One region of the Solibacillus kalamii genome, then DNA from elsewhere that is predicted to be linked to it. Evidence: riboswitches for the same ligand, from Rfam matches in the RefSeq annotation. Region 1 holds a riboswitch; each other region holds the start of a gene.
What was found. A riboswitch is a leader RNA that binds a small molecule or an ion and turns the genes downstream of it on or off. The one in region 1 is predicted to bind thiamine pyrophosphate.
Positions count from the first base shown of each region.

Region 2: it holds a riboswitch for thiamine pyrophosphate, as region 1 does, so the genes downstream of both, thiT (energy-coupled thiamine transporter ThiT) here and thiC (phosphomethylpyrimidine synthase ThiC) in region 1, are expected to answer to the same signal.
Region 3: it holds a riboswitch for thiamine pyrophosphate, as region 1 does, so the genes downstream of both, thiW (energy coupling factor transporter S component ThiW) here and thiC (phosphomethylpyrimidine synthase ThiC) in region 1, are expected to answer to the same signal.
Region 4: it holds a riboswitch for thiamine pyrophosphate, as region 1 does, so the genes downstream of both, tenA (thiaminase II) here and thiC (phosphomethylpyrimidine synthase ThiC) in region 1, are expected to answer to the same signal.

Region 1 covers NZ_NHNT01000008.1:42,408-44,612, forward strand. Annotated here, with positions in the region: gene cobT (nicotinate-nucleotide--dimethylbenzimidazole phosphoribosyltransferase) at 1-132, opposite strand, end outside; cobalamin riboswitch at 228-407, opposite strand; TPP riboswitch at 723-837, shown strand; gene thiC (phosphomethylpyrimidine synthase ThiC) at 988-2,205, shown strand, end outside.
Region 2 covers NZ_NHNT01000006.1:45,301-47,505, forward strand. Annotated here, with positions in the region: gene map (type I methionyl aminopeptidase) at 1-175, opposite strand, end outside; gene thiT (energy-coupled thiamine transporter ThiT) at 366-932, opposite strand; TPP riboswitch at 1,063-1,171, opposite strand; gene CBM15_RS10295 (magnetosome magnetite crystal formation protein family) at 1,288-1,620, shown strand; gene CBM15_RS19535 (hypothetical protein) at 1,688-1,816, shown strand; gene CBM15_RS10300 (AAA family ATPase) at 1,872-2,205, opposite strand, start outside.
Region 3 covers NZ_NHNT01000019.1:8,299-10,503, forward strand. Annotated here, with positions in the region: gene CBM15_RS18540 (VOC family protein) at 1-129, shown strand, start outside; gene thiW (energy coupling factor transporter S component ThiW) at 504-1,010, opposite strand; TPP riboswitch at 1,101-1,190, opposite strand; gene CBM15_RS18550 (cupin domain-containing protein) at 1,311-1,883, opposite strand; gene CBM15_RS18555 (nucleotidyltransferase) at 1,963-2,205, opposite strand, start outside.
Region 4 covers NZ_NHNT01000002.1:157,333-159,537, reverse strand. Annotated here, with positions in the region: gene thiM (hydroxyethylthiazole kinase) at 1-345, opposite strand, end outside; gene tenA (thiaminase II) at 323-1,015, opposite strand; TPP riboswitch at 1,093-1,191, opposite strand; TPP riboswitch at 1,258-1,356, opposite strand; gene CBM15_RS04430 (NAD(P)H-dependent flavin oxidoreductase) at 1,493-2,205, opposite strand, start outside.

The sequences.
Region 1 (2,205 bases):
CAGAGCTAGTGATTCGAGCTTCCCTAGGCTTTGCGGCGGTTTGGCTAAAGAGTCTATGTACGTACGTGCTTTTTCTTCCATTTGTCGGTCGATTTCTTGAATTTGATCAATTGTTTGCTGTAATAATTGCATGTTTCGTTTCCCCCATCTAAATGTATTTTTGACAATAAAAATAGCCTGCAGTTTATTCGATAACAAATAAACTACAGACATATCCAGTGTCTATAAACAGTAAGCATACTTAGGCAGGTCTCCTGGCTCAGATTCACAATTTCATAGCCCCTTCCCAGATGTAAATCCAGTGGGTTTTGCTATGAAACTCCTCTATACAGTGTTGGGATTACGCTAAAGCTTTTCACTTTATTCCCTATTCTCCCTTAACGGGCACCTAATGCTTGATGAATTTACCATTACTTTACGACGAACGACTTTTTTCGTCAAGGATGATTTTCAATAAGCAGGAATTAAAACGTTTTCTGATTCAGAATTCCTTAAATCTAAAAAAAGTCCACCTCCTGAGAATGTTGACTCATCAGAAATAATAATACGTTCGGGTTTTGTTTCTTTATTGTTCTTAACATCGAGACATGCAGAGGTTTGTAATGTGCATGCGAAATGAGTACGATATCAATATCCGGTAAGGTAATTCATCTAACAAATACTTTTCTGAATTTTCCCTTTTATCTCAAGGTAGTTTCATGTATACTAATATAAAATTGAATAGAAATAACTAGGGGAGTCCAATAAGTTGGGCTGAGAATGAAACACGTTGAAGTTTCTTGACTCTTGGGACCTGATCTGGATCATACCAGCGTGGGGAAGTTAGCATCGTATTATAGTAATACTACTTCTGTATACATATTAGCCGGGTCCGACCATTTATTGGACACCGGCTTTTTTATGTACTTCATAAGCTTTTTTAAGCTCCTCACTGTTGTGCTCTATCTCTTGTCCTTATATTCAAAAAAGGAGAGATTTATTATGTCAATGTCACCATCTTCATTAAACGAACAAAGTATTTCCATTATGTCTAACTTTTCGGGTAGCAATAAAGTATATGTAACAGGCTCTAGACCTGACATTAAGGTTCCAATGCGTGAAATCGAGTTAAGCCCGACAACTGGTACGTTTGGAGAAGAGGAAAATCCTCCAGTACGTGTGTATGACACCAGCGGACCTTATACAGACCCTGATTATTCTGTCGATATTACAAAAGGTCTCCCTGCCCTTCGCAGTACATGGATTCAAGAACGTGGCGATGTGGAGGAATATGATGGTCGTGAAATCAAGCCTGAGGATAATGGTTATAAAGATAAAAACGATCCTCGTACTAATCATAACGTGTTTCCTGGTTTAAAGCGGAAACCGTTACGGGCTAAAAAAGGGAAAAATATTACACAACTTCATTATGCACGAAAAGGAATTATCACGCCTGAAATGGAATTTATCGCAATTAGAGAAAATATGAAACCTGAATTCGTACGGGATGAAGTTGCAAAGGGTCGAGCGATTATTCCTTCTAATATCAACCATCCAGAATCAGAGCCCATGATAATAGGTCGTAACTTTCATGTAAAAATTAACGCGAATATTGGCAATTCTGCTGTTTCATCTTCCATCGAAGAAGAGGTTGAAAAAATGACATGGGCAACACGTTGGGGTGCTGATAATATTATGGACCTATCAACAGGTAAAAACATTCACACAACACGGGAATGGATTATTCGAAATTCGGCTGTTCCTGTCGGTACCGTACCTATTTATCAAGCACTAGAAAAAGTAAATGGTGTTGCTGAAGACCTAACATGGGAGGTTTACCGTGATACATTGATTGAACAAGCCGAACAAGGGGTGGATTACTTCACCATTCATGCAGGGGTTCTTTTACGGTATGTTCCGTTAACAGCAAAACGTTTAACAGGTATTGTATCCCGAGGTGGATCTATTATGGCACAATGGTGTCTTCACCATCATAAAGAAAATTTTTTATATACTCACTTTGAAGAAATCTGTGAAATCATGAAAACTTATGATGTTTCCTTCTCTTTAGGGGATGGCTTACGTCCTGGTTCCATTGCAGATGCCAATGATGAAGCTCAATTTGCGGAATTAGAAACTCTTGGAGAACTAACAAAAATTGCTTGGGAGCATGATGTACAGGTTATGGTTGAAGGACCGGGACACGTGCCAATGCACCTTATAAAA
Region 2 (2,205 bases), on a different contig from region 1:
CGCCTTTAGGACCAGAAACCGCGCCTGCTTCCGCAAACATACGGCCTGCAATTTCATCTAATTCTTTCGTTGTCACGCCAGGTACTGTCGCAGCTTTCATTGCCTCGCGAATTTCAGCACAAATGCGTCCAATTTTTTTAAACGCTTCTATTTCTTCTTGTGTAGTAACAATCATGTGTAACTTCCTTCCTCTTAAACAATGTCTACCCTTAACTATAGCATACTTAATATCGGTTGTAATTGTTCAAGGATTTTAAAATTATTTGGATTTATGATCAAATTAATACGACATTGTACAATAGAAAATAGAAAAAGCTTGCAACGGGAAAATAATCCCTTGCTGCAAGCCTTGAGTTTTCAATTCATTATGGTGTTTGTGCTTTTTTGAGTAAACGGGGTGCAGATGTGAATAATATAACTGCAATAACCGCTGTAATTATTGTAGCAGGTACCATATAAGTACTGTTATAAATTATTGAGTAGATCCACACATTATCATCGCCTGCGTACTCTTTAAAGAACACGACACCTGCGAGCAAGTGCGAAACAAATCTTAAAGCTCCGCCTATTAGAGCTCCTATAACGATATAAATTGCCATTTTTACTTTATTGAGTGATTGTGTTGCCTGTAATAATGGCTTTCTTACAATTGCCGCCAATCCTACTACTGTAAAGGCTAGACCGTAATCTAAAATCGCCTGAAGCCAGTGTACTATGTAAGCGCCGAACATCATTTGCATAACGCCGATCAGCAAGCCTGTTGCAAGTCCTGCTGTTAGTCCCCAACGAATGGCCATTAACATAATCGGTACCATAACAAAGCTGATTGACCCGCCCTGTGCCCACATTTTAAAAGATACTTGGTCCAATACAAGTCCGATGGCAGCAAATATCGCTATCTCCACCATCATCAATAATTTTTTTCTGTCCATAACAATTCCCCTTTCTTTTATCCGATGTAACAAAAGTGAAGAGGGATAGAATGGAACTTTTACTTCTTCTAGGTATTTAGAAAAAGCAAAAAACGATAATCAGGACAAAAGCCTGACTATCGTTTGAACAGTCGGATTCTATCCACATCCCTACGCAAGTGCTAACTTACAGGTTCAAAGAGTCAGTGCAATCCCGTGCACAATCTCAGCCGACTTTCTCGGCACCCCTTGTGGTACATCTAAATTTTTATTGTTTGAACATGCTCATTGTAACGAATATTTCTACAACTTTCAACAACTATTATTTTGAAACGTACTAGAATTACATATAATAGATACGAAGGAGTGATAAATGATGGATCAATCGAAAGGTTTAAGTGCACTAAGCTATTTGAGCTTTTATTTTGCACCGTTTATTTTACCGGTAATTATATTTATCGTTACGAAAGATGAAGCCGTTAAAGGCCATTCTAAAAAAGCTTTTATTTCTCAACTAATTCCAATACTGTTAGGGATTTTGTACATGATTTACTTTTTCACTTCCGTTCTTTCCTGGAATAACACTTTGACAGTGAGCGTGCAGGATTTCTTTATTAGTTCCCATTTTATCGGATTTATTCTTTTAGTCCTTATTACGTTTATTCTGGCGATTTGGAATCTAGTCCAAGCGATTAAAGTTTTACGTTAATGTTTATGATAGCTCCTTCTTTGGGTATATTTTTTATACGAAATGTATTCGTTAAGGAGTGTGTATCATGAAATTAAATAAACTCATTAAAACCGCAATTAAATATGGACCGATCGTGTACCCGATCATTAAAAAAATGATGGATAAAAAATCTGCACCCCAACCAGCAACTACACGACGAACGCCAAAACGTTAATACAGAAAAACACATTTCTCACTAAAACTAGTGTGAAATGTGTTTTTTGTTGTCTTTATTTAATAATAATTTCCGTTTTACTGTAGCCTTCTTTTAACTTTTGGACTTGTAAAATGGCAGGCATTGCTGCTTTTAATTCGGCCACATGGGAGATGACGCCGATTAAGCGGCCTGTTTGCTGAAGATCGATCAAAATATCGATTGCCCGTCTTAACGCCTCCTCATCCAATGTACCGAAGCCTTCATCGATAAACATCGTATCGATATGCACACTTCCTTGAACACTTTGAATAACATCGGCCATTCCTAATGCTAATGAAAGTGAGGCATTGAATTTTTCACCGCCGGACAATGTTTTTACATCCCGCGTTTGTCCTGTATGGCTGTCA
Region 3 (2,205 bases), on a different contig from region 1:
CATCTTTATGAAAAATTGCTTGAAGGCGGGCATTCGCTAATGCCAATCGGTAATTACGGTTTCAGTAAGAAGTTCGGCTGGGTAAATGACCGTTACGGCGTATCTTGGCAGATTAATTTACCTAACTAAAAATTGTGCCGGATGTATCGATTGATATACCCGGCGCTTCGTTTTCTAATATAGGGCATAGTTGTTCTAATATATTTTAAAATCTTCTAATAAAAATGAGAATTTCTAATATAAGTGTGAGTTGTGCTAATAAGTCTTTAATATGTTCAAATATCGTCCACAGAAGTTCTAATAACCCCCTGCAAACTTCTAATATCCATCACAAATCTTCTAATAAAAACGGAAGGCTACCGCAAAATGGACGCGCCATCTTATTTAGGAATAAGCCCGTTCTACCAAAAATTCCAAACTGTTCTAATATCATGCGCAGATGTCTAATATCCCGCCAAGAAGTTCTAATAACGACACAAAAATTTCTAATAAAAACCTTCCATTCACCCGGCATTATGATAAAGCATCCCGCCAAACGCCCGGTTTCTCACCATAATCTTCAGCAAGCCATAGCCTAAAAGCGACCCCGCAAAAGAACTCATCATAAATGCCGGGACAAAACCGAACAGCGCCGCTTCCTGACCTAAAAACAAAATGGCGATCGGATAAGTAGCCATCGCACCGAGCAACCCGGTCCCGATTACTTCACCTACTGCCGCAAACGCTAACTTCTTCGTTTTCGCAAATAGAAACGCAGCCAAAAAGGCACCGATCATACTCCCTGGATAAGCAAATATACTGCCTGTCCCCATTAAGTTTCTCAATGTCGATGTAAGGAATGCCTGTAATACCGCATACCATGGACCGAGCAACACCGCCGATACAACATTGGCAAAATGCTGAATCGGAAAAATTTTGGCAAAACCTAAAGGGATGTACACAAAACTGCTGAGAATCGTTGTAAGTGCAGCGATAATCGCTGAATACGTAAGCTTCCTCGTTTTATTCATTTCTACCATCCTTTACAATAAAATTTTGCAACAAAAAAACCACTTTCAACTAAAGAAAGTGGTATCGCAGCCTAAAACAAATAATAAAAAAAGGGGTCGACACTACTTTCCTACGCTAGTATTACCTAGATCAGGTGCAAAGGGTACTTCTCAGCCAAACAGGCGCCCCTAGTAGTTTTCATATTCAATTACGAGCAGATTAACTTCTGCCAATATTAGGTTAATTTCACAGTTATCATAACATGGCCGTTTCATTATGCAAATGCTTTTTTGAAATTTGATTCCTTTGACCGAGAAAAACTACTGCTCATACCCGCCGCCGTAGTTGCCGGGCTGGACTTGCTGCCATGGGTTTGGTGGACCGATGAACGTATTCGGCCTTACCGGTGCAACTGCCTGCGTCCATAAATTTTCGTTCATCCCATATGTGTGGGCCATAATATTTGCTGGTGTCAGCTTGAGGAGGTCGGAACCTAAAATGACTTCAGGTGTCGGTGCGTTGAAAATGGCGAGCAGATGCGTGTTGTTTTGCGTGGCGACTTCGTAATGCCACCACCCTTGAGGAACGTTTGCCACCTGGCCGGGGGTAATCGGAAAATGCATCAGCTGTTTCGTAAACGGATTCAAAATCGAAACAATCGCACTTCCCGCAATACAATAAACAAGTTCCGCCGCATTTTGGTGGTAGTGCGGTTCAATGACATTATTGGCACTCAAATAAATATCAAGCAGCGATATATTATCCAATGTGTTTAACTGGTTGACGCCCATTACATTAATAAAATTTTGCTGGTCTTTTACGAATAACGGGTTTTTATTAAGGTCGAATGTAAACTGGGGCTGCACTGATGTATAATCTTGATTCGGATTCAATAGTTCACCTCTTTTTTATTGTAGTTAAAGTATGCAATAATTTACCGGTGTGTGCCTATTGTCGAAAGTAGCCATCCATCTAAAAATACACATACAACGCATTGATTAATGTGAATATTAAAATAAACAGGGTAGCACCACATACAATAATTTCTGCAAAGTGGACGAACATGACTCTTTCATAACTTAACTCGGCTTTACGAAAACCAAAAAAATCCCCATGACTGATAATATAAATAAACGTACTCACTACCATTAAGGAAGACATTAAAAATGAAATTGTTGGCAAAGAAGTAACGTAGCGCGAGTTGCCTCCTGTTTC
Region 4 (2,205 bases), on a different contig from region 1:
GCAACGGATTACATTAATCTTTAAAAGGTCGAGCAATTGTTGTGCTGTCTCAGCTCGAAACTTCGTTGCCCCTACACCTACTGGATCCAGAACAACCGGAGTATTATGCATGTTTGCGCTAAGTCCTGCTTTCTTCATCGACTCTATTGTCCGTTCATTCAAAGTGCCCATATTTAAAAGCAAAGCATTGGCCTGGGCAGCCATTTCACCCACTTCTTCTATTGCATCCGCCATTACTGGTGAAGCTCCTACCGCCAGCAAGCCATTCGCTGTAAAATTTGCGACAACATAGTTGGTAATACAATGAACTAATGGTTGTTTATTATAAATTGCTTGCAGACTCATTTACATACACTCCTTGTTCCCAGCTTTGCTTCGTCCAAGGCATTTCCCAAAACATCCATTCGTAATAACAGCTTTTCTTAAAATGCTCCTGTAGTACTTTAAGCTTTGCAGGTTGTTCTTTCGCATATCGATCTAGCATCGATTTTTGTACTTCAATATTTTGAAGCATCTCCTCGGAAGCATATAATGCAATCCACTGTTCATAAAGAGGTATATTGGGGCATGCATCTTTTAATCTTTGCCCAATTTCCTGGTACAGCCATGGGCATGGCAGGATTGCCGCAAATGCTTCTGCTACATCTCCGTTATGCACTGCATTGTACATATGGCTCACATAGTTATAGGCTGCTGGTGCTGGTTCGAATTGTTCCAAATCATCCGCTGTCACACCTAATTCTTTAAACGTTGTACGATGCAACTCAAGCTCGGCATCATGGATAAACTTTGCTGTTTGCAGAAAATATTGAACATCATCATCAGTTGTCGCTTTTGCAGCTGCAAGAGCTAATACTTTCGTATAATGTTTTAAATAATACGCATCCTGCAGCATATAAAACTTAAACTTCTCCAGCGGTAGACTCCCATCTGCAATCCCTTGTACAAAAGGATGATAAAAGCTAGCCTCCCAATAAAAATCCGTTTCTTTTCTTACCTTTTCACAAAATCCCATTGTTACTCCTCCTTTTTGTTGGCGGAAGCACAAAAAAGACGTCTCAACATATAGAGAGACGTCCCCAAAAAGTGTAAGTACCACTTTTCATTGCTCCCTACGTCCGTATTAACGGCCAGGTTCCAAGGGTCAGGTTTTAACCTTCTCAACACTGCTGTGTCCCCCCGCAAATCAAATGCTTGTGTATTTGCAAAAGAAAGACTCCACGTAAAATATACGCGGAGCCAAAGTAAGTACATATGTATAGCTTGTACTTTGCTCCCTACGTCCGTATTAACGGTCAGGTTCTAAGGGTCAGGTTTTAACCTTCTCAACACTGCTGTGTCCCCCCGCAAATGCATTTAATTACCCAGAGTGTAACAAATTAATTCGAACCGGGCAAGTGAATTCAAAAAATTACGAAATTAATAGTTAAATACCTTATACCCAAAATAGCGCATCGTTAGTAAAATTCTGTTACTAATGATGCGCTTACATCTATTGTAAATGGGCTACTGCCGATCTTTTACCAGTCAGTTCATGATAAGCCTGAGCATATTCTTCAGCCAGTTTATCGACATATTGTTTTGTGGAAGTAATCTCTTTAATCGCGCCAATTCCTTGCCCGCTGCCCCAAATATCTTTCCAGGCTTTTGCGGTATTATCGTTAAAGTTCATTGCTGAAGGATCACTTTCTTTTAAATTCCTCGGGTCCATCCCCGCGTTCATGATAGAACCTTTCAAATAATTCCCGTGGATTCCTGTAAATAAATTGCTGTATACAATATCTTCTGCAGTACTATCAACAATCATTTGTTTATATTCTTGACGAGCAAACGCTTCTTCGGTCGCGATGAATGGTGAGCCGATATAGCCAAAATCAGCCCCCATTGCCTGTGCTGCCAACACTGAGTGCCCTCGTGCGATTGAACCTGATAAAGCTAATGGACCGTCAAACCATTCACGAATTTCCTGTACGAGCGCGAATGGACTCTGTTGTCCTGCATGACCGCCTGCGCCTGTTGCTACAGCAATGATGCCGTCTGCACCTTTTTGAATCGCTTTTTTTGCAAAATGATTGTTAATGACATCATGGAAAACGATACCTCCATAACTATGTGCTGCCTCAAATACTTCTTCACGTGCCCCAAGTGAAGTAATAATAATCGGAACTTTATATTTCACACAGAGCTCCATATCCTGTTCCAGAC